DNA from 3 places in the Acidovorax sp. WCS2018Noco2-16 genome. Region 1 is predicted to be linked to each of the others. Evidence: riboswitches for the same ligand, from Rfam matches in the RefSeq annotation. Region 1 holds a riboswitch; each other region holds the start of a gene.

Region 1 (10,239 bases):
CCAGCCGTGGCGCGCCGCCAGCGACAGGAAGGCGGCTTCGTCGGCCTTCGCTTCGATGCTGGCCGCGACCGCCACCTGCGCGATGTCGGCCCCGGCGTGGGCCAGTGCCGCGCGCAGGCAGGCCTCGACCGTGGCCTCGGGCGTGCCGCGATCGCAGCCCAGGCCCACAGCCAGGCGCAAGGTGCCGCTGCCGGGCGCCGTGGTCATGCGGCGGCGCTTTCCACCGGCGGGCGATAGACCACCAGGCGCTCGTGCAGGGCCTCCCACTGCGCGGGCGGCACGTCGGCGTGCGTGACCCACAGCACGGCCCGGTAGTGCGCCAGATCGACATCGCCCAGGCGGTCGAAACGCGCGATGTTCGCGGGCAGCGGCGTGGGCCGGTTCCACCAGTCGCGGCGGCCGGCCTCCTGCACCACGGCGATGGGCTCGCCGTTGACGACATGGGCCGACACGCGCGTGATGTTGATCTTGGGCGCCTCCACGCGCCAGCCCAGGTGGCGGCCGAGGATGTCCACCGGAATGGTCTTGCCCACGTCGGACGCGGTGGTCAGCACGGGCGTGGCGCCGATCAGCGAGGCGATGCGCTCGCTCCATTCGTTCGCGCCGCCGACATGGCCCGACAGCACCGGAATGACGAACTGGCCGGCGTCATCCACCACTGTCACGCCGGGGTCTTCGTCCTTCGACTTCAGCACCGGCGCGATCAGGCGCACCACGGCGCCCAGCGACACGAAGAACACCAGCTGATCGTAGCCCGCGAACAGCGGCGCGATCTCGTCGCGCAAGGCGCCTTCGTAAGCGCGCACGGTGTTGGGCAGGCCGTCGAACGCGCTGGCGAACTTGGCGGCCGTGCACACATGGGCCTGCGGCACATCGCGCGCCAGTTGCGCTGCCTGCGCGGCGCCGTGGCGCGTGATGGCCACGAGGCACACGCGCACCGACTCGGGGGCGATGGCCGGGGCGGAGAGCACCACGGGGTTGGGGTCTGGGTTCGGGGTGGGGGTCGAGGTCATTCGTCTGGCTCCGTTTCGGCAAGTGAGAGGCCCGCAGCGCCGGCCAGCGGCGCGGTGGGCGAGGTTTTCTTGAGGCAGCCCTTGATGCGCTCGCCCCGGATGCGATGCGGGTTCTTCACCACCATGAGCGAGAGGTAGCTGACCTTGGTGCCGCGCAGCGCGGGCAGGTCCACCCCGTTCACGCTGCGCTCGTCGGGCGCGCCCACGCGCTCGATGAACTGCGTGTGCGGCAGCAGTTCGCGCTGCATGAGCCAGTCGATCAGGTCGTCCATCAGCGGCTTGACCTTCATCAGCACCAGCGTGTCGAAGTCGGTCAGCAGGCGGTCCACGGCGCTCACGCCGTAGGCGGCGGGGACGATGGCGATGGTGTCGTCCTGCTCGGCCAGCGGCATGCCGCGCACGGCGCAGGCGGCAGCGAAGGCGTTGACGCCCGCGATCACCGGGGTGTCGATGCGCGCGTCGAGCGCCCGAACCGTGCGCGCCAGGTGGCCGAAGGTGGCGTAGGTGCTGGCATCGCCCTCCACCAGGAACAGCACGTCCTGCCCGGCCAGCAGCCAGGGCAGCACGGTGTCGGCCGCACGCATCCACGCGCGGGCCAGCTTGTCGCCGTCGTGCGTCATCGGAAAGAGCAGCGTCTGGTGCTGCGCGGGCGGCGCCAGGCCGGCGCGCTGCACGATGTCGAACGCATAGCTGGGCGTCTTGGTGCTGCGCGCGGGATAGGTCCACACGGTGCCGGTGCGCTGCAGCTGGGCCCACGCGGCGCGGGTGATGAGGCCCGGGTCGCCCGGCCCCAGGGACACGCCGATGAGGCGGCCCAATGGCGCGACCGCCAGCGTGTTGCCAGGCGTGGCGAGGCCGGTCATGCGCCCACCTCCGTCGGCGCGGCCGGCGCATCGCCAGGGCCTGCCGGCTGCGCGCAGACGATCCACACCGGGTTCTCGGCCGCCATGCGGTGCATGTGCAGGATGGGCTTGCTGCGCGCGGCCTGCAGTTGCAGCACGTCCCACGCGGCGCCGGCCTGCTGCAGCGCCTGCGTGGCGGCGGCCAGGTTTTCCAGCGTGACGAAGTTCATCACCAGCCAGCCGCCCGGGCGCAGGCGCGCCAGGCACAGCGCGATCAGCTCGGCCAGTTCGCCGCCCGAGCCGCCGATGAAGACGGCGTCGGGGTCGGGCCACGCGTCCATGCCTTCGGGCGCCTTGCCGTGCACCAGCGTGTGGTTGGACACGCCGAAGGCCTGCACGTTCTGCCGCGCAATGGCCACGTCGCCCTCGTTCTTTTCGATCGCCCAGACGTGGCCCTGCTGGCACAGGCGCGCGGCCTCCAGCCCGACCGAGCCGCTGCCGGCGCCGATCTCCCACACGCGGCTGTTGGCGCGCAGCTGCAGGCGCGCCAGCGACACCGCACGCACCTCCTGCTTGGTGATGAGGCCCCCTTCTCCACCACCCCTGGGCTGGCGCTGGTAGTAGGCCGCATCGGCCAGGCCGAAGCGCACGGGCTCGGGCCGCTGGCGCGTGCGCACCAGCAGCACCACGTTGGGGTCGGCAAAGGTCTGCGTGGCGGCATCGGCAGGTGCGAGGTCGGCGCACACGCGTTCGCAGGGCGTGCACAGGCGTTCGGCCACGCTGACCTGAAAGTCTTCGCCCAGGCCTTCGGCCAGCAGCAGGCGGGCGATGCGCGCGGGCGTGTTGTCGGGGCTGGTAAGCACGGCCAGGCGGTCGTGCGCGCGCACGGCCTGCGCCAGCGCATAGAGGCCGTGCGCTGGCGGCGCGCCCACCGTCCATTCGCCGGCATCCTTGGCATGCACGGAGACGATGCGCGCGTCCTGCCACGCCAGCCCCAGGCGCGCGCAGGCCAGCTGCAGCGTGGAGACGTTGGGCATCACTTCCAGCGCCTGAATGCACAGGCGCGAGGCCAGGTAGCTGGCGATGCCGTGGCAGAGCGGGTCGCCCGTGGCCAGCACCACGCAGGCCTGCTGGGCAGCGCGCGCTTCGGCGATCCAGCCGGGCACGGAGGGCAGGCAGCCGGTCAGGTCGCGCCGCGTGGCATGCGGGGCGATGTCGTCTTCCAGCAGCGCCAGCATGCGCGTGCCGCCGATCACCAGGTCGGCGCGGCGCAGCAGCGCGAGCGCGGTGGCGCCCAGGCTGGCGGCGCCGTCGTCCAGCACGCCGATCACGCGGCAAGGCTGGGGGTCTTTTTCAAGCAGGGTCGTCATCGTCATGCGCAGGCGGTGGGGCCAGAGGTGGCCTCGGTGATCTTGGTGCCGTCGAAATCGCAGACGAGCACGGTGAGGTGGAAGCGCTCGCCGTAGCGGTCGGGCGCGGTGAGGGTGCGCACCACGGCCTGCGCCAGTGCGGAGTGGAATGCAGGCCCCAGGCCCAGCGCCTGCATGCGCTCGGCGCCGAAGCGCGCGGTTTCTGCGGCGGCGATTTCGGCGCACACCTCGGGTGGCGCGCCCACGCCGGCGGCCAGGTCGGCCAGCAGCTGCGTGTCGACCTCGGCCCGGTTGGCGTGGGTGATGGTTTCGCCCTGCGCGATCTTCGTGAGCTTGCCCACCATGCCGCCGATGACGACCCGCTGCACGCCCTGCGCCACGGCCTCGTCGAGCGCGTAGCGCAGAAAGTCGCCCATCTGTACGAAGCAGGCTGCGGGCAACTCGGGCCGTTCCTTCATGGCGAACTGTTCGGTGCGCCCGCCGGTGGTGAGCACCACCACGCCATGGCCCAGCGTGGCGGCCACCTGCACGCCCTGCACCACGCTCGCGCGGTAGGCAGAGGTGGAATACGGCTTCACGATGCCGGTCGTGCCCAGGATGGAGATGCCGCCCAGGATGCCAAGGCGCGCATTGAGCGTTTTCTTGGCCATCTCCAGGCCCTGCGGCACGGAGATGGTGACTTCCAGCCCGGCGCGCGCCAGCAACGCATCACCCACGGCGCGCACGTTCTCTTCGATGTTCTTTCGTGGCACGGGGTTGATGGCCGGGCCGCCCACTTCCAGTCCCAGCCCGGCCATGGTGACGGTGCCCACGCCGAAGCCGCCCTGCAGCAGGAAGGCGCCTGACTGGCCTGGCAGTACGCGCACGTCGGCCGTCAAGTGGGCCTTGTCAGTGCAGTCAGGGTCGTCGCCCGCATCCTTGATGACCATGGCGTGGGCGGTCTGGCCGTCGCACTGCCCGTCCTGCACGGCAAAGCGCACCACGTCGCCGTTGGGCAGCAGGCAGTCCACCGCGTCGGGCACGCTGCCGTGCACCAGGCCCAGCACGGCGGCGCGCGCGGCGGCGGCCGAACACGCGCCGGTGGTGAAGCCGGTGCGCGTGCCGCGGCGCACGGTCTTTTCCATCATGGCGATGGCGTCCCTTGGGCTGTGGCTTTCTGGCGGGCTTCGGCCAGCGCCAGCAGCGCATGCAGCGTGGCCACCACCAGCGTGGAGCCGCCCTTGCGGCCGCGAATGACGATCCACGGCACGTCAGCCACCTGCGCCATCAGCGCCTTGGATTCGGCGGCCGAGACGAAGCCCACCGGCATGCCCACCACCAGCGCCGGGCGCACGCCCTCGTCCGTGATCAGCCGCACCAGCTCGATCAGCGCCGTGGGCGCGTTGCCGATGCCGACGACGGCACCGTGCAGCAGGCCCTGCCGGTGCGCCTTGCGCATGGCCTGCACGGCGCGCGTGGTGTCCTCCCTTTGCGCCTGGGCGATCACGTCGGCATCGCTGATGAACTGGTGCGTGCGCATGCCGAAGTGGCCCAGGCGCGGCTGCGACAGGCCCGAGCAGATCATCTCCACATCGGCCACCACGGGCGCGCCGCCGCGCAGCATGGCGGCGATGCCGGCCTCCACCGCTTGCGGGTGGAAGGCGGTCAGGCCGTTGAATTCGAAGTCGGCGTTGGCGTGGATCATGCGGCGCACGATGGGCCACTGCGCGGCCGTGTAGGGGTGCGGCCCGGCTTCGGCGTCGATGATGGCGAAGCTGTCGTGCTCGATGGCCTGGCCGGCGCGCGTGAGCTGCTCGGTGACGGTGTTGACGGTGCTCATGCGGGTGCACCTGCTGGCTGCGGCGCATGCGCATGCACCTGCACTTGCACGGGGGCGTGCGCATGGGTGTGCTCATGGCTGTGCCCATGGCCCAGGTCGTGCGCGATCTCGCGGTATTTGCAGCCGTCGCAAGGCAGCAGGCTGCCCGCCACGCCGTCCAGCAGGTCGTTCACACGGCTGTCCAGCAATTCGAAAATCTCGCGCTCCAGGCCAAAGTGCTGCGACTGGGCGAAGCGCACCTGCGGGTACTGCGCGCGCAGGTGTTCCACCTGCCGGGCTATGCGCTGCATCAGCGTGCCGGTGTAGAGGTAATACGGAAGTACCACGATCTGCCTCATGCCCAGCAGCACCTGGCGCTGCACCACGCGCTCCAGGCGTGGCCAGGTGATGCCGGTGAAGGCGATCTCGACCAGCTCGTGGTGGCCGCCTTCCTGCAGCCAGCGTGCCATCTTGGCGACGTCGCCGTTGGCCTGGCGGTCGGACGATCCCCGGCCCAGCAGCACCACGCCGGTGGTGGTGGGGTCGGGCACATCCAGCGCATTCATGCACTGGCGCAGCTGGCGCTGCAGGATTTGCAGGATGGGTTCGCACGCCGTGAGGTGCGGGCCGTACAGAAAATCGACGCCCGGGCAGTGCGCGCGCGCATGCTCGATGGCCTCGGGAATCTCCATCTTCACGTGGCCGGCGGCGTTCAGGATGAGCGGCAGCACCAGCACGCGCCGGCTGCCCTGCGCGGCCTGCAGCAGGCCGTCGTGCAGGCCGGGCGGCGCGAATTCGATGAAGCACACCTCGATGCGCCAGCCGGGCCGGCGTGCGCGCCATTGCGCCACGAAGGCGTGGATCTCGTCATTGCCCTCGGGCTCGCGCGAGCCGTGGCCGATCAGCAGGATGGTGGTGTGGTCGTTCATGGGGCGATGGGGTCTGAAGGGTCGGCGGCAGGGCCTGCCGCTGGCTGGCTGGCGCGGCGAAAGCGGTGGGTGAAACTCGCGTCGTAGAGCTTGGATTTCGCCAGCTCCTGCCATTGGCGCGCGCCCAGCGTGGGGCTGGCGATCACCATGGCCTGGCTCACGATGCCGGCGGCGCGGCAGCGCTCGCGGATGTCGGCCAGCGTGCCGCGCACGATGATTTCCTCGCCCGGCCAGCTGGCCTTGTGCACCACCAGCAGGGGCGCGCTGTCGGCCCAGCCGGCCTCGCGCAGGCCGGCCTGCACCTTGTGCAGCAGCGTGATCGACAGAAAGATGCACAGCGTGCAGTGGTGGCGGCCCAGCTCGGCCAGCGACTCGCCCGGCGGCATGGGCGTGCGGCCTTCCACGCGCGTGAAGATCACGCTCTGCGTGACCTCGGGCAGCGTGAAGCTTTCCACCGCCGCTGCGGCCGACGCCATCGCGGACGACACGCCCGGCACCACGCGCACCGGCACGCCGGCGGCGTCCAGCGGCTGCACCACCTCGATCAGCGCGCCGTACAGCGCCGGGTCGCCGGTCTGCAGGCGGATCACGGTGTCGTGCTTTTGCGCCTGCAGGATGAGCCAGGCAGCCATCTGCTCGAGCGTCATGTCCTTGCTGTCGGCAATGCTGCAGCCGGGTGGCGCCCAGCGGGTGGCGGCCTCGTTGACGAGCGAGCCCGCGAACAGAATGGCGCCGGCGCGCTCGATGAGGACGCGGCCCTTGACGGTGATGAGCTCGGGATCGCCCGGGCCGGCGCCGACGAACCAGACGGTGCCGGGCGTCATGGCGTGCACGGTGGGGGCGCAACGGCCCGCACGAAAATAACTGGCATGGGAAGAGACGACAGGAATGCAAATGCCCGGACCCCTGCCTCCCCGCAGGTTCCGTGAAATGAGCGGCGCCGCCTCAGGCCCTGAAGCCTTCGGCGACGCCGCCCCCTGTCGGCCGGTATCCGGGCTGGCGACGCTGCAGTGGGCCCTTCCCAAAAGGCGTTGAGCCTTTCAGTGGGCGTGTCTTCCACGCAGTTGATGAAGCCGGCGGTGTGCCGTCTTCGTCGCTTACCGTTGCGGGGGCAGCCCAGGTTGGGGAGCCATCCTTGGTGGACGCTCCCTCCCTGGTTCCCGTTTAACTGCTCGGCCGCAATGGCCTTGCGAGCACCAACGGGCGTGAGTATAGGGCGGTGCCGGCTTGTGTCCGGAGGTTACAAGTGTTTTTGGCCTCTAGCGCTTGATGGATAAGCGCTTGCAGCTATAAAAAGAGTAGCGTTTATGCTTGGCCGCCAACGAAAAACCCGGCCGAAGCCGGGTCTGTCGTCTGCAAGGAGCCGCTGCAGCGCGGCGGCCCCGTCGGCCGCTCAACGCGAGAGCGCGTCCTGCGTGGCCGTGTCCAGGCGCCCGGTGACCGGAATGCCCTTGTCCTTCTGGAAGTCGCGCAGCGCCTTGGTCGTGCGCGGGCCGGCCGCGCCGTCCGGCGTGCCCACGTTGTAGCCCAGCCCGCCCAGGCGTTCCTGGGCTTCGCGCATCGAGATCGAGGCACCCGCCTTGGTCTGCGAGGGCGCCGCCGCACCGTCCACGCCCAGCCGCCCGCCACCGCCCAAGCCCTGGCCCTGCACGCTTTGCGCCTTGTAGTTGCGCAGCGCCACGACCATCTGGTTGTACGCGTCCATGAAGGCGGCGGTCAGCACCTTGCCTTGCGCCGTGTTCTGGTAGCCGCCCACCGCACCCCCGGCCGAGCCGCCGAAGAGCCCGCCAAAGCCGGCGAAGTCGCTTTTGGACGCACTGCCCTCCGATGCCGAGACCTGCACGCCCGAGCGGTTGTCCACCAGGGTCAGCATGGCGCTGGCCTCGCGGGTCTTCAAACTGCCGCCGATGGCTGCGATGGCCGCACCGCGCCCGCCACCCAGCAGGCCGCCCAGGGCACCGCCGATGCCGCCGGCATCACTGTTGGAGAAGATGATTTCGGGCGACATGCCGTAGTCGGAGGCAACCATCTGGCCTTGGCCGAAGTTGCTGCCCCCGCGCATCTCGCCCGAGCCCATGAGTGCACGCTCGCGGTTCATGGCGTTCATGCCGGATGCGCTGCGCTCGACCACGATGAAGCAGTTCGATTGCTGGATCAGCAAACGCAGCAGGTTGGAGGTGGGAGGCAGCTTGTATTCGTTGCGCAGGATGGTGTACCAGCCGGCGTCCTGGTTCTCGACCAGGGAGACGGTGCCCAGGGGGCTGGAGCACTTTTGCAGCTGGGCGCTCTCGCCGGCTGCGGAGGCGCCGCCAGCGGCGCCGGTGGCGACGGTCTTGGCCTCGGGGCTGCCCATGCGCATGTTGGTGGTCTCGCAGCCGGCCAGCAGGGCCACTGCGGCGCAGGCCGTGGCCAGCAGGGTGAAGGTCTTGGTCTTCTGGGTCATGATTGGTCGGCGCCTCTCTCTTGGTGGAATAACGGTGCGTTGGAAGGACAACAAGCAGTCAGCAGAGCCCGCCACGCGGGCTGACGGCGGGGCATCATAGCGCTGCGCCTGGCAGTTCCCCGGTGGGCATGGAGACGCGGTAGAGCCACACGGGCTTGGCGCCCTCTGCGTGCAGACAGGCATCGGCCACGCGGCCTGGCACGGCGAATTCCAGGCTGGCCAGCCAGGCGCCGGGCGCCATCTCGGCATCGGCCTTGGCGGCGGCGCGTGCCATGCTCTCGGGCCGCTGGAACAGGTAGACGAGCGGGTAGGCGCCCCAGTCTGCGGCCCAGATGTCGCCCCGCCGCACGCGCGCCCAGGGGCAGCGCAGCGCGCACAGTGCCCGCAGCGGCCAGCTCCATTCCAGCCCGTGCAGCTGTGCGTCAGGGTAAGCCTGGCGTAGCGCGATGAGCCCGTCGCCCAGGCCGCAGCCAGCGTCCAGCACCCGCGCGCCGGCCGGCAGCGGCGCCAGCCCGGCCAGGCCCTGCAGCGCGCCGCGCGGTGTAGGAAAGAGCGGTGCGTCGCGCCACGCATTGAGCGGGTAGACCAGCAGCAGCAGCGCCAGCGGCACCAACCAGGCCCAGGCCGGCACACCGGTGGCCGTGCCCGTGAGCGCCAGCGACAGCGGAAAGCCCGCCGCGATCAGCCCGCGCCGCCACCAACTGCGCCCCAGCAGGCTGGCGGCCGTGCCCACGGCGCAGCCCAGCGCCAGCGCCGCGGCGGCGGGCAGCCAGCGCTGCAGTCCCACGAATGCCAGCCAGGCAGCGCCCCAAGCCAGCAGGGCGGGTAACGGCCAGGGCAGCCAGGCGAGCGTGCGGGTCATGGTGGTGCGCCCTCCGCTCCCAGGTTTGCGGCCGGGTCGTGCAGCAACTCGAGGAAATGTTCCAGTGCCGCAGAGGCCGGCCGGTCGCTGCGCACCACGCTGCCGTAGGCGGGCAGGCGGTTGCGCACCGTATAGGGCAGCACGCGCAGCAGGTCGTGGCGCTCGTAGCGCAGCGCGATGGAGGCGGGGATGACGGCCACCATCTCGCTGCGCGCGATGAGGTGGGTGGTGGTGAGGATGGAGGCGGTCTCGATCAGCCCGCCGGGCAGCGGCTGGTGGTGCAGCGCGAATTCCTGCTCCAGCACGTCGCGCATGGGGCTGCCGGCGGGTTGCAGGATCCAGGTGCAGGCCTGCAGATCGGCAAAGCGCAGGGACTTGCGCTTGGCCAGCGGATGGCCGGTGGCCACCACGACCGACAGCGCCTCTTCGTCCAGCGGCCGAAAGTGGCAGTCGCCGCCGCTGCTGCCCGGCATGCGGCCGATCACCACGTCCAGGCGGCCCTCGCGCAGCCGCTCCATCAGGCGGTTGCTGGTGTCCACCGTGATCTCCACCGTCAGCAGCGGGTAGGCGGCCTTCAGGCGCACCAGCGCGTCGCTGAGCACCTCGGGCGCGGCGGCCATGATGCAGCCGATGAAGAGCTTGCCGGCGCTGCCCAGATGCAGGGCGTCCAGCTCGCGGCGCATGGCCTCCAGGCCGCCGCGCATGCCGCGAAAGTACTGCGTCACGCAGGCGCCAGCCGCATTCACCTTCAGGCCGCGCCCTACCCTCCCGAAGAGCGGATGGCCGAGCGCGCTTTCCAGCTCGTGCAGCATTTTGGTGGCGGCGGGCTGCGTCATGCCCAGTTCGGCCGCCGCCGCGCGCAGCGTGCCGCGCGATTCGATGGCCAGCAGCAAAGCCACCTGGCGCATGCGCAGGCGGTTCAGCAAGGGGAAAGGGTCGTCTTCACGGGAGGCCGTCACTGATAACTCCAGGCGATCAATCC
Region 2 (10,239 bases), on a different contig from region 1:
GCGCTGGAACAGCCCCGAGTTCGGGCCGGTGTCCCCCGGCGTTTTCATTCCGTTGGCCGAGGAGTCCGGCTACATCGTCACCCTGGGCGCATGGGTGATGGAGGAGGCTATCCAAGAAGCCGTGCGATGGATGCGGTCCGGCACGCCATTGGTCGTGGCTGTGAACGTGTCTGCGCTGGAGTTTCGCCAGCCGGACTTTGTACCCCGGCTGACGCAACTGTTGGAGCGGCACGGATTGCCCGCCACCTTGCTGGAACTTGAGCTGACCGAAACCATCTTGCTGCAGGATGCGCAAGAGATGGAGCAGCGCCTGATCGCGCTGGCGCGTCTGGGCACCGGCCTGGCCATCGACGATTTCGGCACCGGCTATTCCAGCTTGGCCTACTTGAAGAAACTGGCCATCCACAAGCTGAAGATCGATCAGTCGTTCGTGCGCGGCCTGCCCGACGACGAGGGCGACCGCGCCATCGTGAGTGCCATCACCAGCATGGGCCGGGCCATGCACATCGAGGTGATTGCGGAAGGTGTGGAGACGCTGGCCCAGCGGGCAGCGCTGGAGCAGATGGGCTGCCAGCACTTTCAGGGTTTCTTGTGTGCTCCGGGGCTACCTGCTCCAGAGCTGCGAGCATTGATTGCCAGTCGCAAGGAATATGTCTGGTCGCCTGCGCTGGCGACAAAGACACCGCCCTGATCGAGAAGCCCTTAGGAGGCGGTCAGCAAGGAGAAGCGAGGAATAAGGTGTCTGCGAATGCCACCGAGCCGTCATCCTGAACCGGGGGTTCAGGTGGGCGAGGGCAGCCAGGCGTTGGGTTCATCTGACGCGAGATGATCACGCTCACCAGGCAATTTACCAAGCCCGTGCTCAGGGAGCATTGGTTCAAGGAAATATAAAGCCCGGCAGCACCGCAGACCACTCGATTGTAGGCCTGGCATCGTGGGCTGCAAGCGCAAAACCCATCGGGTTGTGTTGGCGATCCGGTTGGGCTTGCATGCCGGTGCGATCAGGAGGATAAGCGCGCCGCTCGTGGCAGACCGCGCCTTCAGATCAGAGTAGGCGCCCCTCGTCGCCTAGAGCCCGGTCGAGCCGCTGTAGCAGCGAGTCGATGCGCTGCTGTGTGTCCACAGACGGCTCGGCGCGTTCTTCAAGTGCCAAGTCGGCCTGGTCGAAGAGGCGTGGTTCGACAGGTACTTCTATGGGGGGCGGCAGCGCCGCCGGCGTGGTGGCAGGAGCTTGCAGGTCGGCCGATTGCTGCGCCGCTTCCCGGTCAGACACTTCGAACGCCAGATTCAGCGCAGCCAGCACGGCAATGCGCTCGCGTGCCCGCACCTTGCCGGCGTCGCGAATGCGCGTCATGGCGGTGTCGACGCGCTCAACCGCCTCGAGCAGTCGCGGCTCGTGCCCCTCGGGGCAGGCTAGCAGGTAGCTTTGTTGCAGGATCCGGACCTCGATCTGCTTCATGGTGCGTCTTTCATGTCGGGGGTCTCTGGCAGGCGTTCGAGCAGGGCATCGACCCGCGTCCGTGCGGCGTTCAGGCGGGATTTGAGCGAATCGCGTTCTTGCGTCAGATTCATCACCTGCTGCGCCAGCAAGGTGTTGGTGCGCTGCAGCTCGGCATGCCGCGACAGCAGCCGCTCGACCCGCTCGGCGATTTCATCGATGGGGGAGGTGTTTGCCATAGAGCGCCAGATTGTAGGGTTGTGCCGGCAAAGCGCCGTAAAATCATGTTGTTGGTGCTCGCGGCGTGGTTCGCATGCTGCAGTTCAACGGGAAGCAGGAAGGCGCGCCCCATCGGGTATGCGTTGAACCTGCGCTGCCCCCGCAACGGTCAGCGGCCGAATCGCCCCTGCGATTCCCTCTCCATCCACAAGCCACTGGGCGCGTTGAACAAGCGCCTGGGAAGGCGATGGAGGGCGTGCCGCCAGCCCGGATACCGGCCAACACGGTGGCCGCTGGCGTCTTTTGATGGGCGCGGGCGGCCGTGATACCCAACGATCGGCGGGGAGGCCGGTCAGGGTGATTCTTGCTGTGCCCATTCTGATGAACAACCGCTTTTCCTTCCTGCGCCTTGCTGCGCTTCCCTTGGCGCTGGGCGCTGCCTGGCCAGCCGCTGCACAAACCCTGCTGGCGCAGGCCGCCACCACCACGCAACTGCGCGACACCGTGGTGACTGCCACCCGCGTGGAGCGCCCGCTCACTGATCTGGTGGCCGACGTGTCGGTGGTCGACCGCGACACCATCGAGCGCAGCGGCGCCGTGGGCGTGAGCGATCTGCTGGCACGTCTGCCGGGCGTGGAGGTCTCGCGCAATGGCGGGCAGGGCAGCAGCAGCAGCGTGTTTCTGCGCGGCGCCGAATCGCGCTTTACCGCCGTGTACATCGACGGCGTGCGCGTCGATTCGCAGACCACCGGCGGTGCGCAGTGGGAGCAGATTCCGCTCGCGCAAATCGACCGTATCGAAGTGCTGCGCGGCCCGGCTGCCGCGGTTTATGGCTCCGACGCGATCGGTGGCGTGATCCAGCTCTTCACCAAGAAGGGCGAGGGCAAGCCCGCACCCTATGTGCAACTGGGCCTGGGCAACCACGGCACGCGCACCGCGCAGGCGGGCGTGAGCGGAGGCGCCGGCATGGTCGACTATTCGCTGGGCATCTCGCACGAGCGCAGCGACGGCTTCAACGCCCGCACCACCGCCACCGCCAACCCCGATGACGACGGCTACCGCCGTACCTCCGGCAACGCCCGCGTCGGCCTGCAGATCGACCCGCGCCACCGCATCGAAGGCACGCTCCTGGCCAGCAACCTCGAATCGCAATACGACAACACCCGTACAACCGACGACCTGAACCACCACCAGCTGCGCACCGGCGGGCTGGCCTGGGTGGCACGCTGGAGTGATGCCTACACCACGCGTCTGCAGGCCAACGCGTCGCGCAGCCAGTACAGCACCACGCCCAGCTTCTACTTGACCGAAACGACGCTGCGCAACTATCTCTTCCAGAACGAATGGCGGCTGGGCGCCCACCTGGTCACCGCTGCCCTGGAGCGCCGCGAGGACGAGTTGCACAATCCCGCGGCATCGGGCACGCCCGATCTGCGCGGCGAGCGCTCGCAGAACGCGCTGGCGTTGGGCTACGGCGTGGCGGTGGGCGCGCATTCGCTTCAGGCCAACCTGCGGCGCGACGACGACAGCGAGTTCGGCGGCAAGAGCACCGGCAGCCTGGCCTATGGTTTTGCGGTCACGCCGCAGTGGCGCGCCACCGTGTCGGGCGGCACGTCGTTCCGCGCGCCCACGCTGTACCAGCGCTTCAGCCAGTACGGCGTGGCGACGCTGCAGCCTGAATCGGGCCGCAACATCGAAGCCGGCCTGCGCTGGACCGAAGGCGACAGCAGCGTGGGCGTGGTGGCGTACCGCAACCGCATCCGCAACCTCATCAACTTCGGCGCGCCGGGCACTTGCCGTGACGACTTCGGCTGTTATGAAAGCATCGGCCGTGCCGAATACACCGGCATCACGCTCTCGGCCGTGCACCGCATTGCCAGCGTGAACCTGCGCGGCTCCTTCGACTGGCAAGACCCGCGCGATCTGGACACCGGCCGCCAGCTGGCACGCCGCTCCAAGCGCCACGCATCGCTGGGCGCCGACACGCAAATCGCCGGCTGGACGCTGGGCACCGAAGTGCAGGCCTCAGGCCGCCGCTTCAACGAAGCCGCCAACACCAACGTGCTGGGCGGCTACGGAATGGTCAACCTGTATGCCAGCACCCGCGTGTCGCGCGACTTCACGCTGCTGGCCCGCGTGGACAACCTGGGCGACAAGCGCTATGAGACGGCGCGCACCTATGCCACCGAAGGCCGCACGCTGTATGTGGCGCTGAAGTGGGCGCCACAGTAAGGCGCTGTCAGCCTGAACCTGATTACCAAGCGATGCGCATGAGCGACGACCGGATGTCGAGACAAGAAGAGGGAAGAGAAGCGGCAGGGGCTCACAAGGCCAACAACGCTGAAAACGCAGAAGAAGCGCGAGACGTGGCGGGCAGCGTGAGCTGCCCCGCCATCGTCATCGCCGCACCCGCTTCGGGCCAGGGCAAGACCACGGCCACCGCTGCGCTCGCGCGCCTGCATGCCCGCCAGGGCCGGCGCGTGCGCGTCTTCAAATGCGGGCCTGACTTTCTCGACCCGCACTGGCACCAGCTGGCCAGCGGTGCGCCCGTGCACCAGCTCGATCTGTGGATGACCGGCGCGGCTGATTGCGCCCGCCGCCTGTATGAGGCCGCGCAGGACGCCGACCTGCTGCTCATCGAAGGCGTGATGGGCCTGTTCGATGGCGAGAGTTCCGTGGCCGATTTGGCCATGCGTTTCGGCATTCCTGTGTTGGCCGTGGTCGATGCGTCGGCCATGGGCGGCACGCTGGGCGCCATCGTGCATGGCCTGCGCCACTACCGACCGGGCCTGCCCTGGGCCGGCGTGCTGGCCAACCGCGTGGCCACCGAACGCCACGCCAGCCTGCTGCGCGCGGGGCTGACCGATGCCGCCGACTGGCTGGGCGCGTTGCCGCGCGTGACGCTGGCCGCCGAGAACGGACCGCGCCTGTTGCCCGAGCGCCACCTTGGCTTGGTCGCCGCGCACGAGTTGCATGACGCCCTGCAGCGGCTGGACGCGGCCGCCGACGCGCTGGCCGCCACGCCGCTGGGCCAGATGACGGTGGCGGATTGGCAGCGCTGGCGCGTCGCATTCGCAGCGCCTGCTTCCACAGTAGAAGACGCTGCCGCAACGCCTGCGCTGCTGGCCGGCCGCACCGTGGCCGTCGGCGGCGATGCGGCGTTCTGCTTTGTCTACGACGCCAACCTGCAGACGCTGGAACAACTCGGCGCCCGTGTGGTGCGCTTTTCGCCGCTGCACGACGCCGCCTTGCCGCCCTGCGATGCCGCGTGGCTGCCGGGCGGCTACCCCGAACTGCACGCCGAGGCGCTGGCCGCCAACACCGGCATGCAGCAGAGCCTGCGCGCGCACATCGCCGCCGGCCGGGCCGTGTGGGCAGAATGCGGCGGCATGATGGCCCTCTTCGAATCGATCACCTTGCAGGACGGTAGGCGCCTGCCGCTCTGGGGCTTGCTGCCGGGCGACGTCACCATGCAGCGGCGCCTGGCCGCGCTGGGGCCGCAGCAGCTGGACGTGGGCGGCCAGGTGCTGCGCGGCCACACATTCCACTATTCCACCTGCGAGAGCACGGCCGCCGTAATTGCCCGCACGATGCGGCCCGGCGCGGCCGAGGGCGCGCCGCCGGGCGAGGCGCTGTACCGGCACGGCAGCGTGCATGCCAGTTACTTCCACGCCTGGTTCGCGTCGAACCCGCGCGCTACCGCCTTGCTGCTGGGCGCAGGAGATGCGCCATGACCGGGTCACCTGCCGCGCCGTCGCCTTCCATTGCCCGTTCCGAGTTCATTCTGGGCGGGCAGAAAAGCGGCAAGTCGCGCCGTGCCGAGTTGATTGCGCGCGAATGGCTGGCGAAGTCGCCGGATCATCGTGCGCTGCTGATCGCCACCGGGCAGCCGTGGGATGACGAGATGCGCGAGCGCATTGCGCGGCACCAGCGCGACCGGGCGGAGCGGGTGCCTGGCATGACCACGTTGGAAGAGCCGCGTGATCTGGCGGGGGCGCTGGGGCGGCATTCGGATGCGCGGACCTTGATCGTGGTGGATTGCCTGACCTTGTGGCTGACCAACTGGCTGATGCCTATGGATGAGGGTTCTGGGTTGGAATCTGATTCAGGGTCAAATCGGGCTCTAACGCTTGACTATCAAGCGCAGGTAGCTATGGTTTTGGTAGCGATCCTGAAGGCGCCTGGGCCGGTGGTGCTGGTGGGCAATGAGATCGGGTTGGGGGTGATTCCGATGGGGCGGGAGGTGAGGGCGTTTGTGGATGCGTTGGGGGGGGTGAATCAGCGGGTGGGGGAGGTTTGTGAGAGGGTGACGTTGGTGGTGGCGGGCTTGGGTCTTTCTTTGAAGGGCTGAGCCTTCTGATGGCTGTTTTTTGCTTTCGCTCTGCGTTTGTTTTTCGGGGCCGGGATGTGCGCCCGGCGGCGCACCTGCTTTCTTTTGCTTCGCCAAAAGAAAGTAGGCAAAGAAAAGGCGACCCGACTGTCTGCGACCCCTTTCGCCTGCGGCGAGCGGGGCAACCTGTGTCGGGCAGGGCGTGGGGTGCGCCGCGGAACTCACTGCGCGCTTTCGCGCTTCGTTCAGACAGCCGCGGCGAGTCAGAATTGAAGCGGGTGCGTCCTGCGGCACACCCGCCACCCCACGCCCTGCCCGACACAGGCGCATCCACACGGGAGTGGGGGAGCCACACGGGCCATCGCTGCGCTCGGCCCCCAGCGCGCGAGCGCTGCGCGCCGCGCTTCAGGCCGAGCGAAGCGATGGCCCGTATGGGTTGTTGGCTGTTCAACTCCCTTCTGTATGCGCCGAGGAGCGCAGCGGGCGGGGTGGCCTGTGTGCCGCAGGACACACAGGCTTCGTTGACTAGCTTGCCGCAGCTGTTTGAACGGAGCGCGCAGCGCGCAGTGAGTTCTGCGGCACACCCCGCACGCGAGCACCGCAGGTTGCCCCGCAGCGCAGCGAAGGGGACGCAGACAGCAGGGTCGCCCTTTCTTTGCTTACTTTCTTTCGGCGAAGCGAAAGAAAGTAAGTGCGCCGCCGGGCGCATCACCCGGCCCCGGAAAACAACCACATGGCCACTGCCAAAGCAGCCCACCGAACGGCAACCCCACAAGGCCAGCAGAAAGCCATGACCACCACCCTCAGATTCCTCTGCGCAGCCCTGGCGCTGACCCTGTCACTGGCGACACAAGCCCTTGAAATCACCGACGCCCGCGGCCGCACCCAAACCTTCCCCCAACCTCCGCAACGCATCGTCAGCCTCCTCCCCTCGCTCACGGAAAGCGTCTGCGCCCTAGACCAGTGCCACCGCCTGGTCGGCGTCGACCGCTATTCCAACTGGCCCGAATCGGTGCAGCGCCTGCCGCAGGTGGGCGGCGGCATCGACCCCAACATCGAAGCCATCGTCGCCCTGCAGCCCGACGTGGTGCTGCTGGCCACCAGCTCGCGCGCCAGCGACCGGCTGGAGGCGCTGGGCATCAAGGTCGTCGCGCTGGAGCCCAAGACGCATGCCGACGTGCGCCGCGTGCTGGCCACCGTGGGCCAGTTGCTGGGCGTGCCGGCGCAGCAGGGCGCTGACCGGCTCTGGCGCGTGATCGATGCCGGCGTGCAGGCCGCCACGCAGTCGCTGCCCGCGCGGGCCAAAGGGGTGCGGGTGTATTTCGAGGTGAGCCGCGGGCCGTATGCGGCGGGCGAGGGCTCATTCATCGGCGAGACGCTGGCGCGGCTGGGCGTGCGCAACGTGGTACCGGCGGCGCTGGGGCCGTTCCCCCGGCTGAACCCCGAATTCATCGTGCGCGCCCGCCCGCAAATCATTTTGATCGGCAACCGCAGCATGCAGCCCATGGTGCTCTACCCCGGCTGGGCCAGCCTGCCGGCGGTGCGCGAAGAACGCATCTGCGCCTTCGGCCCGGGCGAGGCCGACGTGGTGGTGCGCCCCGGCCCGCGCATGGCCGACGCGGCGCGCATCATGGCCCGCTGCATTGCCGAGAAAGCGCCTGGATGATGACCAAGCCGAAATCAGGCGTCGTTCACCCCGCCGCTGCCGTGCCGCTGCCCGCTGGCCTGGTGCGGCCCGCCGGCCACCGCGCCGGCTGGCTGGCCGCTGCGCTGCTGATCGTCAGCGCGCTGCTGCTGCTGCTGGGCGCCCGCGTGGGCAGCACGGGGTTCGACAGCGTGCTGCGCATGGCGGACGACCCCATCGCGCTGCAGATCGTCTGGGACATCCGCCTGCCGCGCACAGCCGGCGCCTGGCTGGCGGGTGCGCTGCTGGGGTTGGCCGGCGCCATCGCGCAGGGCCTTTTCCGCAACCCGCTGGCCGACCCGTATCTGCTGGGCAGCGCCTCGGGCGCGGCGCTGGGCGGGGCGTTGGCGATGGCGCTCTTTGGCGTGTCGCCCACCGCCGCGCAATGGCTGGCGCGGCTGGGCGTGACCGGCATGGCCTTCGTGGGCGCGGCGGGCGCCGTGCTGCTCACGCTGGTGCTGGCGCGCGGCGTGCAGCACACGCTGCGCCTGCTGCTGGCCGGCGTGATCGTGGGCGTGGTGCTGGGCGCCGCGCGTGACCTGGTCGAGCTGGCGTCGCCCGACATATTGCAAGCCATGCAGGCCTTCACGCTGGGCAGCACCAGCTTCGTCGGCTGGATCGCCTGCGTGCTGATGGCTGCTGCCTGGGGCCTGTGCGCTGCGGCCGCCTGGGTGCTGGCGCGCGCGCTCGACGGGCTGACGCTGGGCGAGGCCACGGCTGCCAGCCTGGGCTTGCCGCTCGGGCCGATGCGCGCCGGTTTGGTGGCGGCCATGGCGCTGGCCACCGGCACCGCCGTGGCGCAGACCGGGCTGATCGCCTTCGTGGGCCTGGCCGCGCCGCACCTGGTGCGTTCCATCGCCCGCGCCACGCACCAGCGGCATGTGCTGCTGTCCAGCCTGATGGGCGCCACGCTGCTGCTGGCGGCCGACATTCTGGCGCGCTGGGTGCTGGCTCCGCAGGAATTGCCGGTGGGCGTGCTGACCGCCGCCCTGGGCGGCAGCTACCTGCTGTGGCTGATGCACCGCCGCTCGGCACAAGGCGCATCGCTATGAAAAGCATAGCTGTCAGCGCTCACGGGATAAGCGCCAGCATCGGAAATGCCTTGATATTGCGTGGCATCGACCTGGCCTTGCCCGCCGGCCGCTGGACCAGCGTGGTCGGCCCCAACGGCGCGGGCAAATCGACGCTGCTGAAAGTGCTGGCCGGGGTGCTGCGCCACGGCCGCATCGACGGCGTAGTGCGGTTGAACGGCACGCCGCTGGGGGACTTGCCCGGCCGCGAGCGTGCGCGCCAGCTGGCCTGGCTGGGGCAGAACGAGGAGGCTTCCGCCGACGAGCTGACGGCCTACGACGTCGCCATGCTCGGCCGCCTGCCGCACCAGGCCTGGATGGCACCGCCCGGCGCGGCCGACCACGCCGCCGTCGAACACGCACTGCGCACCACGCAGGCCTGGGACTGGCGGCATCGCCCGCTGTCGCAGCTGTCGGGCGGCGAGCGCCAGCGCGTGCTGCTGGCACGGGCGCTGGCCGTGCAGGCGCCGGTGCTGCTGATGGACGAGCCGCTCGCCAACCTTGACCCGCCGCACCAGACCGACTGGCTGCACACCGTGCGCGCGCTGGTCGCTGCCGGCGGCACCGTGGTCAGCGTGCTGCACGAGGTGTCGATGGCGCTGCAGGCCGATGCGCTGGTCATCATTGCGGGCGGCCGCGTCATGCACCAGGGCGACAGCGGCGACGCCGCCACGCACGCGGCGCTCGAGAGCGTGTTTGACCACCGCATCCGCGTGCGGCAGCTGGACGGGCAATGGATCGCGCTGCCGCGCATCGACGCTGGCGCTGCGCTTTCGCGCAACACTCATACGGACTGAATGAACTGACCCATGGACATCGAAACCCCACCCGCCGAAAAACGCTCTGAGAAAGCCGCTGGCGAGCGGCGCGGCATCGTGCTGGTCAACACCGGCAACGGCAAGGGCAAGAGCACGTCGGCCTTCGGCCTGGCGCTGCGCGCGCACGGGCGCGGCAAGCCCGTGAAGATCTTCCAGTTCATGAAGGTGCCCACCGCGCGCTTTGGCGAGCACCGCATGTTCGAGCAACTGGGCATTCCCATCGAAGGCCTGGGCGACGGCTTTACCTGGAAGAGCCGCGATATCGACAACTCCGCCGAGCTTGCCCGCGCCGGCTGGGAGCGCGCCAAGGCCGCGATCCTGGGCGGCGAGTTCTTCCTGGTGGTGCTCGACGAGGTGACCTACCCGCTCATCTACGGCTGGCTGCCGCTGCAGGAAGTGCTGGACACGCTGGCCGCGCGGCCCAGGCACGTGCACGTCATGCTCACCGGCCGGCGCTGCCCGCAGGAAGTGATCGACGTGGCCGACACGGTGACCGAGATGGGGCTCATCAAGCATGCGTTCCAGGCCGGCATTCCGGCCCAGCGCGGCATCGAGGACTAGCGCGGTGCAGCAATCCACCGACCACGACGCTGCGTTCACCGAGGCCGAGCGCGCCGCGCTCTACCGCGCCATCCGCGAGCGGCGCGACATGCGGCACTTCGCGGGCGGCCAGGTCGCGC
Region 3 (10,239 bases), on a different contig from region 1:
CCGGCGATCTTTCGCATTACCCCGCTGGCGTCGCCCGAAGCCGATGTCCAGCTGGCATCGGCGGGCTATGTGCTTTTCGATCCGTCCTGCGTGATGACGCGTGTTCTGGAGGGCGCACCGGAATCGGTTGCCGATGCTTTCATCACCGAAGGCGTAACGATCGCATTGCAGCCCACCGACGCATGGCTGGACGGATTCTCCGCCGCCAATGGCGTGAGTGCACAGCACCAGGGCATCCATCACGCCATGCTGCGCTCCATCGCGCACTCCACGGGCTTTGCCACGCTGCACCACGCCGGCGATGCCATCGGTTTTGGCCTGGCCGTGCGCGAAGGCGACGCGCTGGGCTTCTACGACATCGTCATTGATCCGGCGCATCGCAACCAGGGCCACGGCGCCACGCTGATGCGCGCACTGATGGGCTGGGGCATAGCTATCGGAGCGCGTTGGGCGTACCTGCAGGTGCGAGAGGAAAACCCGGCGGCACGTGCGCTCTACGCCGGGCTGGGGTTCGCCGACCTGTATCGGTACCACTATCGGGTGCCCGGCGCGGCGCTCTAGCGCTGACCGGCTGGGATACCTGCGCCCGCAACTCTCAAGGCTGCATGGCGTTTTCCACCGCTGCGCGGTCCAGCGTGGGCACGAAGGTCTCGATAAAGCGGTAGGCATAGCCACGCAGCCAGCTGCCGCGCCGGATGGCCAGCCGCGTGAGGTTGACCTCGAAGAGGTGGCGCGCATCCAGGCTGCGCAGGTGGCGGTCGCGGTCGGGGTCCACCGCGATGGAGGCGACGATGCCCACGCCCATGCCCAGCTCCACATAGGTCTTGATCACGTCGGCGTCCATGGCGGTCAGCACCACGTCGGGCGCCAGGCCCTCGCGGGCGAACGCTTCGTCGATGTGCGCGCGGCCGGTGTAGCCCTGCTCGTAAGTGATGATCGGAAACTGCGCCAGCTGGTGCAGCGTGACGGGCGCGTCGCTGTCGAGCAGCGGGTGGCCCGGCGTGACGACGATGCTGTGCGTCCAGCGGTAGCACGGCAGCGTCACCAGCGCGTCGTAGCCTGCCAGCGCCTCGGTGGCCACGCCGATGTCGGCTTGGCCGTTCAGCAGCATCTCGGCAACCTGGCGGGGCGAGCCTGATGCAGTTGCAGCGTGACCTGTGGAAAGAGCGTGCGGAAGTCGCGCACCACCTGGGGCAGTGCATAGCGGGCTTGCGAATGGGTGGCAGCCACGGAAAGGCGCCCTTCCTGGCTGGCACTGAAGCCATGGCCTGCGCGCTTGAGATTGTCGGCCTCCAGCCGCAGGCGCTCGACGATGGGCAGCAGCGTTCCGCCGGGCGGCGTGAGGCCGGTCAGCCGCTTGCCGGCACGCACGAAGATCTCCACGCCCAGCTCTTCTTCCAGCTCGCGGATCTGCCGGCTGACGCCGGGCTGCGAGGTGTAGAGCATGGCCGCTACTTCGGTCAGGATAGTAGGAGTTCGGCTATCAAACTAAAAAGACTTTATCTCCATGACATCGGATCTGAAAGATCTATGAAGATGCGTGGCCCGGCCTGCGCAGCAAAACAATCACGAAGCAAGCGCCCAGGCCTGCCGTGACGATGCCCACCGGCAGCTCCTGCGCGCCCAGTGCAGTGCGCGCCACCAGATCGCTACCCACCAGCAGCGCTGCGCCCAACATTGCAGCCAGCGGCACAAAGCGCGCGTGCAGCGGCCCGGCCAGGCGCCGTGCCAGATGCGGCACCATCAGGCCGACGAAGCCGATGACGCCGCTGAGCGCCACGCAGCAGGCGGTGGCCGCCGCAGCCACCACGAAGATTTGAAGGCGCAGCCGCTGCGGCGCCACGCCCAGGCTGTGCGCGGTGTCGTCGCCGGCCAGCAGCGTGTCGAGCGCGCGATGGCGCCGCGCCACGAAGGCGGCCGCCACCAGCAGACCTGCCAGCGGCAGCCACAGGTTGTCCCACCGCGCCAGCCCCAGGCCGCCCAGCGACCAGAACACCACCGCATGCGCCGCGCGCTGATCGCCCGCGAACACCAGCACATGCGTGACCGCGCCCAGCAGGAAGGAGATGGCCAGCCCGCCCAGCACCATGTTGGCCGGCCCCTGGGCGCCCACGCGATGCACCAGCAGCAGCACAGCGGCAGCGGCCACCAGCGCGCCGCTGAAGGTGGCGGCCGGCAGCGTCCACGCGCCCAGGGCGTCACCCGCCCAGCCGATCACCGCCACCGCCGCAGCCGATGCGCCGGACGACAGGCCAAAGAGAAACGGGTCTGCCAGGTCGTTGCGCGTGCTGGTCTGCAGCAGGCCGCCCACCACGGCCAGCGCAGCGCCCACCAGCAGCGCCAGCAACAGGCGCGGCAGGCGCAGGTCGCGCACGATGGTCTGGGCCATCTCGCCCGATGCCGGCCAGCCCAGCGCTGGAGCCCACTGCCCGGCCAGGGCGGCCAGCGCATCGCGCCAACCCAGTGCCGTGCTGCCCACGCTGAGCGACGCCACGGCCAGCGCGATCAGCAGCACCACACCAGCGACGACGGCGCCAGCGGTGCGGGCTTTCAACGCGGCGCCCTCAAGGCGCGGGCGATCTTTTCGATGGCTTCGATGTTGGCGGGGCCGGGTGTCAGCTCGGCATAGCGCAGCAAGATGTAGCGCCGATGGCGCACGGCCTGGGTAAGCCGCATGGCGGGGTGCGCCTCCAGCACGCGGCGCAGGTGGTGGGGCCCCTGCCCGTTCTGGTAGTCGAGCAGCACGATGAACTGCGGGTCGCGCTCAGCCACGGCCTCCCACGACGTGGCGCCCCAGCCCATGGCGACGTCACCCAGCGCATTCACGCCGCCAGCCGCCGCGATCAGCGCATGCGGCATGGCGGCGCGGCCGGCGGTGAAGGGTTTGTCTTCACCCGAGTCGTAGACGAAGACGCGCGGCGGTTGGGGCAAGGCCGGCTGGGCGGCGGCGCGCACACGGTCGCGCCAGCCGGCCACCAGCTGCTCGGCCGCATCGCGCCGGCCGAAGACGGTGCCCAGGCGCAGCACGTCGCCATAGAGCAAATCCAGCGTGGCTGCAGGCTTGTCCGTGCGGGTGTGCACGCAGCTCTCGGTCAGCACCAGCGTGGCCACGCCGTGGCGGGCCAGCGTGCTGGGCGTGACCTCGCCACCCGGCTGCATGCCGTAGTACCAGCCGGCAAAAAACAGGTCAGGCTTCACGGCCAGGATGTTTTCGAGCGTGGGGTATTTGGGCGCCAGTTCGGGGACGTTGCCCAGCGCGCGAAAGAACGCGGCGTCGGCCTTGTACCAGCCGGTGATGCCCGTCACGCCCACCATGCGCGGCTGCAGGCCCAGGGCCAGCGCCATTTCGGCCATGTTCAGGTCGTGCACCACCAGGCGGCGCGGCGGGGCCTCGAATCGCACGGGCTGGCCGCAGCTGCTGACGGTGACGGGAAAGCCCGACTCGGTGGCACCCGCAACGCAGGCCAGCACTGAGAACCCCAGCGCCGCTGCCATTTTCAGAACATTCACAAAACACTTCATGCCGCTGCCCGTTCAAAAGCCCACAGCGTGCCGCCATGGCGTGGGTGCCGCGTGTGCACCAGTTCCATGCCGAACACGGCAGCCACCCGCACGGCGCTCAGCGCTTCGGCAGGCGGGCCGTCGGCCACCAGCCGGCCGCCGTGCAGCACCCAGGCGCGCGTGGCAAAACCGGGCACCAGCCCCAGTTCATGCAGCGCGGCAACGACGGTGATGCCCAGCCCGCGCACCAGCGCCAGCAGGTCGGCACGTGCGGCCAGATCCAGGTGGTTGGTGGGCTCGTCCAGCAGCAGCAGCGTGGGCTCTTGCGCCAGCGCCCGCGCCAGATGCACGCGTTGGCGCTCCCCGCCCGACAGGGTGCCCAGCGCGCGCCCCGCCAGCGCACCGGCTGCGCAGGTCTGCAGGGCCTGGTCCACGGCGCGCGCATGCTCGGCGCGGCTGGCGCGGTGCTGATGCGGCAGCCGGCCGAAGGCGACGTAGTCGCGCACCATCAGGCCCGTGTCCACCGTGTCGGCCTGGCCCAGCAGCGCCACATGGCGGGCACGCTCTGCTGCGGGCCAGGTGGCCAGGTCGTGCCCCAACAGCCGCACAGCACCCTGCGTGGGCGCAATGCGGGCGGCCAACAGCTTCAGCAGCGTGCTCTTGCCCGCACCGTTGGGCCCCACCAGCGCCACGCATTCGCCGGGCTGCACACGCGCATCTATGGGCGCGAGCAGCTCGCGCCCCTGCGCCGTGTGAAAGGCGGCGCCCTGCAGTTGCAGCACCGGGGTAGGCAAGGTCATGTGAAGGCTAGAGCGTCCAGCGCAGGGCCAGCTCGTAGCTGCGCGGTGCGCCCAGCAGGATCTGGTCGGGGTAGAACGGGTCGGACCAGGCGGCGTAGACGCGGTTGCCCAGGTTGCGCCCGCGCAGCGTGAGCTGCACGCCGCGCGCCACGTCCACCGACAGGGCGGCGTCGAACGCGGTGTAGGCGCTCAGCCGCACGGTGTTGGCGTCGCTGTGAAAGCGCTCGCCCACATGCCGTACCGACGCCGACAGCTGCATGGGCACGCCCGCGATAAAGCGATACCCCACGCCCGCGTTGGCCACCACGCGTGGAGCGTTGGGCGGCTGATTGCCCGAGAACGATGCGCCATTGGCCAGCGTGTAGCCGTCGTAGCGCGCACGGTTCAATGCCAGGTTGGACCAGACGCTCCAGCGCGCATCAGGCCGCAGCGCCACGGAGGCCTCTGCCCCATGCGACTTGAGCGCGCCGGCCTGCGCCAGCTGCTGGCCGCCTTGCGCGGCATAGACGTTGCGGCGCTCGGTGTCGTAGTACGCAAACGTCCATTCGCCGCGCTGCTGCCAGAACGATTGCTTCACGCCCACCTCGGCGTTGCGCGTGCGGGTCAGATCCAGCGGCTGGGAGGCGCCCAGCAGAAAGATGTTGTTGGCCGCCACGTCAGCCGCGGTGCCGTACTGGCCGTAAAAGGTGGTGCCGGGCGCCGCCTCCCAGGTCAGGCCGATGCGGCCGGTGGTGGGGTTCCAGGTCTTCTCATACGGAAAGCCCGTGCGCTGAGCGCCCGCCGCGTTGGCCGAACTGCGGTCCAGCGCGATGCGCTCGTGCCGCAGCCCGCCGATCAGCGCCACGGCCGGGGTCAGCTTGAGGCGATCTTCCAGCGCCAGCACGGTGTTGCGGATGCGCGTGGTCTGCAGCTGCGTGGTCAGCCGGCCATAGCTGCCGCGCTGCGGGTCCACCAGGCTCACACTGTCGCCCGGAAAGTTGGCCGCGCCGGGGCGGTCCAGGTCCATGTCGCTGTATTCGAAGGCGGCCACCACGCGGTTGTCCAGGCCCGCCACACGGCTGTCCCACTGCCATTCGGTCTTGTTGCCCCAGCTGGTCTGGTCCTGGGCGACGTAGAAGCGCTCGCGGTCGACCAGGCCGGTGGAAGCGTTGAACGCGCTGATCTCGTTGTTGAGCCAGGTGCGGTCGGCGGTGTAGCGCCAGAACTGGCTGCGCAACACCACGGCATCGCTCGCCTGCCACTCGCCGCCGGCGCGCGCCCAAGTCTCGCGCGCTTCGTTGCGGTTGTCCTGCACGTTGTAGTTGGTGCGCAGCGTGCGCCGGTCGATGGTGACCGGTCCCAGGTCGCTGCCATTGAAACCGGACACGTAGGTGCCCGACACCACGCCACCGCGCGGCTGCACGCCCGCAGCGCCGGCCGACACCAGCGGCGTGCCCCAGTAGCTGCTGCCGTCATCGCGCTTGGCCTCGCCCGCCACGAAGAGCTTGAGCCCCGGCAGCACGCGCCAGTCGAGCCCGCCCGACACATGCCGGTTGCGCTGGCCGGTGTCGTCGATGAAGCCATCGCTGTTCGATGCGCTGGCGTCGATTCGGTAGTCGAGGTCTTTCCACGCCGTGGTGCCACCCGAGCCCATCGACAAGCGCCGGTCGCCGAACGAGCCCACCGACGTGTTCACCTCGGTGCGCACCGGCCCCTGGTGCGGTGCCTTGGTGACGAAATTCACCGCGCCACCCGTGGCGCCCTCGCCCGACATCAGCGATGCCGCGCCCTTGAGGAATTCGATGCGTTCCAGGTTGGCCGTGTCCATCACGCGCGAGGTCATGTTGGGCGGGCCGATCTTGATGCCGTTGTAGAGCGTGTTGATCTGGCTGTTGGCAAAGCCGCGCATCGAGAACGCGCTGGGCTCGGCCGGAAAGTCTCCGGCCAGCACGCCCACCGCCGCCTGGGCGGCTTCGGTCACCGTGCGCAGGCCGCGCTCGGCCAGCACCTCGCGCGGCACCACGTCGATGGAAGCGGGCGTTTCGCGCACCGTGAGGCCCAGGCGCGATGCGCTGTCGGTGCGCTGCTCAAGCAACGGGCTGGGCGCAGCGGATTCCTTGACGACGACATCAGGCAAGGTACCTGAGTTCTGTGCATGCAAAGGGAAAGCAGCGGCCAGGGCGAAAGGCAACACGGCCAGGCGCAGGGAACGAGGAAAGTGGCTCATACGATGATCGAAGACAAATAGGCCCGGTGCCGGCCTCCCGCCAGCATTGGAGCGTAAAGGCCCTGCTCCGTCGGAGCAGAACCCACTTGTTGGCCGGTATCCGGGCTGGCGGAACAATCCCCTTGAGCCTTCCCAGGTGCTTGTTCAAGGCAATCCAGTGGCTGTGAAAAAGGGGAGCGGGTCACCTATCTGGCGACCCATCCGTTGACCGTTGCGGGGGCAGCGCAGGCGCAGCACTTTCCTGTTCGGTAGTGCCTCCCTGCTTCCCGTTGAACTGCAGCATGCGAACCATGCCACGAGCACCAACGGCGCGATTCTAGGGGCATGGATACAGCGTCAAGCAAGGCCGCTCAAAAGTCATACCTGGCAGACAACTCGAACGTGCGCTGTGGAGCGAGCAGCACCTGGCTGGTGGCCCGGCCTGCATAACTGGCATACAGCTTGTCCGTCAAATTGCGCACTCGGAAGGTGAGCAACACGGGCCTCACGCGCCAACTGGCCGCCACGTCGGCCGTGGTGTAGCCGTTGATACGGATCTGATTGGCGTTGTCCGTGTACATCTTGCCGGTGCGGTTGACCGAGAGGAACAGATCCACCGGGACGTCCTTGAACCGGTAGTTGGCGAACAGGTTCACGATGCGCTCGGGCACGTTGGGCGGCGTGTTGCCCACGCGCGATACCCCGCCCGCCTCGGTCAGCGTATCGAAGCGCGCATCCAAAGCCGCCACGTTGCCCGACAGCGTGAGCTGCTTCGTGGCGCGCCAGGCGGCCGCCAACTCCACTCCGCGCGAGGATTGCTGGCCATTGTTGACGGTGACATTCGCGTCGTTCGGGTCGCGCGAGAGCACGTTGTCCAGGGTGATGTGGTAGGCGGCGGCCGTCCATTCCACCGTGGCAAAACTCTGCTTGAACCCGACCTCCAACTGCTTGCCCTTGGACTGTGGGAACCTCGCGTTGCCCGCCGACAGCAAGAAGAGAGAGCCCACCGGAATGGTGGCATTGGTGTACTGCGCGTAGACAGAAGACTCTTTACTGAGGTCGAACACCGTGCCCAGGCGTGCGGAGTTGGCGGAGTACTTCGTGCCAAAGGCGCTGAAAGTGCCGAGGTTGAGGTCGGTCACGCTGCGGTCCACGTCCACACGGTCATGGCGCAGGCCGCCCACCAATGTCCAGGCAGGGGTGAGCTTGAGCGAATCTTCGGCAAAGACCGAGGTGCTGCGCACATCCGAGGTGAAGTTGGTGCGGTTGCCACCGCCGGCCATGAGGGCCGGGTCGTCGTTGTAATTGCCCACCACCGGGTCGAACAGCGGCACGCGAAGGCTGGCAGCGGTGGCGGCCGAGCCGTTCGAAAAGCGCCGCGTGTTGTCGAAATCTGTCTTGCTGATCTCGCCGCCCACCACGAACTTGTTTGCCATGCCCGCAAGGCGCCCCTGGTGCGACGCATCCAGCCGGTTGGACAGGTAGTGCTGGTCGTGCGCGATGGTGGTCTGGTCGCGCGTGATGGATGCGGGGGCGGTGAACGCCGCGCTCTCGGAATTGCGCCACAGCCGGTCGACCTTGTTGGCCGTCAATTCATTGCGCAGCGTCCATTCAGGCGTCACGCGGCTGGTGATACGGGCGCGCAGCCAGTAGGCCTCGGACTGGTTCTTGTCGTCCAGTATGTTGTAGTTGGTGCGTGCGATGCGCCGGTCCACCACGCGCCCGTCGGGCGTGCTGACCACGTTGGTGGGCTCGGTGGAAAGGCTGCGCGGGATGAGTGGCGTGCCCCAGTAGGCATGGCCCTCGTCGCGCGAGTAGTCGAACGAAAGGTCGAGCCGGGTAGCGCGCGCCACGTCGAACGACAGGCCTGTGGTCAGGTGTTCTAGCTTCTCGCTGTTGCGGTCGATGGTTCCCACGCGGGAGTCGTTGCGGCTGTAGTCGATGCGGTAGGCGCCGGTCTCGCCCACCGCGCCGCCCAGGCCCACGGCGGCACGGGTCGAGCCATAGCTGCCGTAAGACAACAGGGCTTCGCGGCCGGGGTTGCCGCGGTCGGGCCGCTTGGTCTGGAAGTTGACGATGCCGCCGATGGCGCTGTCGCCCTGCAGCACCGACGCCGGGCCCTTGAGCACCTCGATGCGCTCGTAATTCCAGGTGTCTTCCACCCGGTTGGTCACGCCCGCGCCGGACATGCGCACGCCGTCGTACAGGTACAGCACATTGGTGAAGCCGCGCATCGACAGCGTGGTGGGTGCCGCGGGCGTGCCACCGCCCGCCATGCCGGCCGCGCCGCGCAACGCTTCGCTCAAGGTGCGTGCGCCGCGCTCTTGCATCACGTCCTGCGAAATGATTTCCACCGATGCGGGAGTTTCCCGCAGCGTGAGCCCCAAGCGCGATGCGCTGGTGCTGCGGTTGTCCAGCTGCAGGCTGTCGCGGTCCTGCCCGCTCTGTATGTTGACGGCGGGCAGTTCGCGCTCGGGCTCTGGGGTCTGGGCCCAGCTGGCCTGCGTGGCAGCGGCCACCGCCAGCGCCACGGCGGTTCGGTTGAATCGGTTGAATCGGTTGAATCGGTTCATGGGATCGTCTTCTCGGGGTTCTTCTTGGGATGGATAGGCGTGATCGGATCTGGCCGCTACACCACGCGGTAGCGGCGCAGCCGCCAGAGCGCTATGCCCAGCAGCACCAGGGTGGGCAGCAGCAGTTGCAGCACGGCCCGCGCGGCCTGGGCCTGCACGGTGCCCGGCGCTTCGTCGCGCCACGCAAAGGCAGGGATGTGCGCGAAGTCCGCCTCGGTGATGGCCAGGCCGCCGTCGATGCGGGGAAAGAAGAAGTCCTTCCATGCCTGGTGGTATGCGTTGACCTGCGCCATGAACCAGGCGTTGCGGCTGTGGCCCGTGCCCGCCAGTGCGGTGATTCCCTCGTACGCCACCGCTGCCGGAGACACGGCGCCCCAGCGGGCCACCAGCGCCTGCTGGCGGGCCTGCTGCGCGTCGAAGCGATCTAGCTCTGGCTGCAGCGTGTCGTCCACCTTGCGCTGGATGCGGTAGTTGGCCATGGCCCGCCCGCTCATGGCCAGGCGGCCGTCCTTGGGCACCAGCACGTCGGGCTTGTCCACATGCTCGTAGTCGGTGGCCAGCAGTGCGGCGTTCTGCGACATGGCCTGCGCGGTGACCACGCGGGTGCGCGTGGCCAGTTCGGCACGCGAGGGGGCCGGGCTGGTGTGCGTGACCGCGATGTTCAGCAGCACCGGCACCACCAGCACCAGCACCACCCAGCCGATGATCAGCACCATCGCATTGGTGGCCGAAGACCGGCCGAAGGCATTCACCGCCACCACCGCCGTGAACCAGAAGAGCGCATAGGCCCCCACCACCAGCGCCCACCACAGCGTGGCGCCGGGCATGGCCAGGGCCTGCGGGCGGGCCACCAGCAGCACGGCCAGCGGCACCAGCACGGCGGCCCCCAGCAGCACCGCCGCGCGCACGGCGATTTTGCCGGCGATGAGCGTGGGCAGTGCCAGAGGCTGCGAGAGCAGCAGGCGCAAGGTGCCGTCTTCCTTCTCGCCCGACAACAGGTTGTAGCTGAGCGCGAAGATCAGCAGCGGCAGCAGGTACACCACCACGAACGCCAGGTCGAAGTGCCCGCTGAGCAGGTGCCAGGGGTTCTCGATGTCGTTGTTGTGCAGGAAGTTGACCTTGCTCTGGTGCGTGACCTTGAACTGCGCGGGGAACAGGTCGGTCTGCCCCAGAGCCACCG

The links. Region 1 has a riboswitch for cobalamin ahead of cobM (precorrin-4 C(11)-methyltransferase). Riboswitches for the same ligand answer to the same signal wherever they lie in the genome.
Region 2: it holds a riboswitch for cobalamin, as region 1 does, so the genes downstream of both, RQI28_RS04830 (TonB-dependent receptor domain-containing protein) here and cobM (precorrin-4 C(11)-methyltransferase) in region 1, are expected to answer to the same signal.
Region 3: it holds a riboswitch for cobalamin, as region 1 does, so the genes downstream of both, RQI28_RS02220 (TonB-dependent receptor domain-containing protein) here and cobM (precorrin-4 C(11)-methyltransferase) in region 1, are expected to answer to the same signal.

What each region holds. Positions count from the first base shown of each region.
Region 1 is NZ_JAVTJJ010000003.1:263,846-274,084, forward strand. Features, by position in the region: gene RQI28_RS10695 (cobalamin biosynthesis protein) at 1-207, opposite strand, end outside; gene RQI28_RS10700 (cobalamin biosynthesis central domain-containing protein) at 204-1,013, opposite strand; gene cobI (precorrin-2 C(20)-methyltransferase) at 1,010-1,876, opposite strand; gene cbiE (precorrin-6y C5,15-methyltransferase (decarboxylating) subunit CbiE) at 1,873-3,231, opposite strand; gene RQI28_RS10715 (cobalt-precorrin-5B (C(1))-methyltransferase) at 3,228-4,352, opposite strand; gene RQI28_RS10720 (precorrin-8X methylmutase) at 4,349-5,044, opposite strand; gene RQI28_RS10725 (sirohydrochlorin chelatase) at 5,041-5,952, opposite strand; gene cobM (precorrin-4 C(11)-methyltransferase) at 5,949-6,776, opposite strand; cobalamin riboswitch at 6,917-7,168, opposite strand; gene RQI28_RS10735 (peptidoglycan-binding domain-containing protein) at 7,346-8,395, opposite strand; gene RQI28_RS10740 (class I SAM-dependent methyltransferase) at 8,490-9,257, opposite strand; gene RQI28_RS10745 (LysR family transcriptional regulator) at 9,254-10,165, opposite strand.
Region 2 is NZ_JAVTJJ010000001.1:1,055,072-1,065,310, reverse strand. Features, by position in the region: gene RQI28_RS04845 (EAL domain-containing protein) at 1-691, shown strand, start outside; gene RQI28_RS04840 (cell division protein ZapA) at 1,046-1,459, opposite strand; gene RQI28_RS04835 (DUF904 domain-containing protein) at 1,456-1,677, opposite strand; cobalamin riboswitch at 1,713-1,955, shown strand; gene RQI28_RS04830 (TonB-dependent receptor domain-containing protein) at 2,039-3,889, shown strand; gene RQI28_RS04825 (cobyrinate a,c-diamide synthase) at 3,928-5,391, shown strand; gene RQI28_RS04820 (bifunctional adenosylcobinamide kinase/adenosylcobinamide-phosphate guanylyltransferase) at 5,388-6,008, shown strand; gene RQI28_RS04815 (helical backbone metal receptor) at 6,778-7,653, shown strand; gene RQI28_RS04810 (iron ABC transporter permease) at 7,650-8,723, shown strand; gene RQI28_RS04805 (ABC transporter ATP-binding protein) at 8,720-9,538, shown strand; gene cobO (cob(I)yrinic acid a,c-diamide adenosyltransferase) at 9,551-10,120, shown strand; gene bluB (5,6-dimethylbenzimidazole synthase) at 10,125-10,239, shown strand, end outside.
Region 3 is NZ_JAVTJJ010000001.1:499,383-509,621, forward strand. Features, by position in the region: gene RQI28_RS02195 (GNAT family N-acetyltransferase) at 1-561, shown strand, start outside; partial or broken gene RQI28_RS02200 (CysB family HTH-type transcriptional regulator) at 596-1,446, opposite strand; gene RQI28_RS02205 (iron ABC transporter permease) at 1,529-2,554, opposite strand; gene RQI28_RS02210 (ABC transporter substrate-binding protein) at 2,551-3,510, opposite strand; gene RQI28_RS02215 (ABC transporter ATP-binding protein) at 3,519-4,301, opposite strand; gene RQI28_RS02220 (TonB-dependent receptor domain-containing protein) at 4,309-6,507, opposite strand; cobalamin riboswitch at 6,581-6,829, opposite strand; gene RQI28_RS02225 (TonB-dependent siderophore receptor) at 6,858-9,059, opposite strand; gene RQI28_RS02230 (ABC transporter permease subunit) at 9,116-10,239, opposite strand, start outside.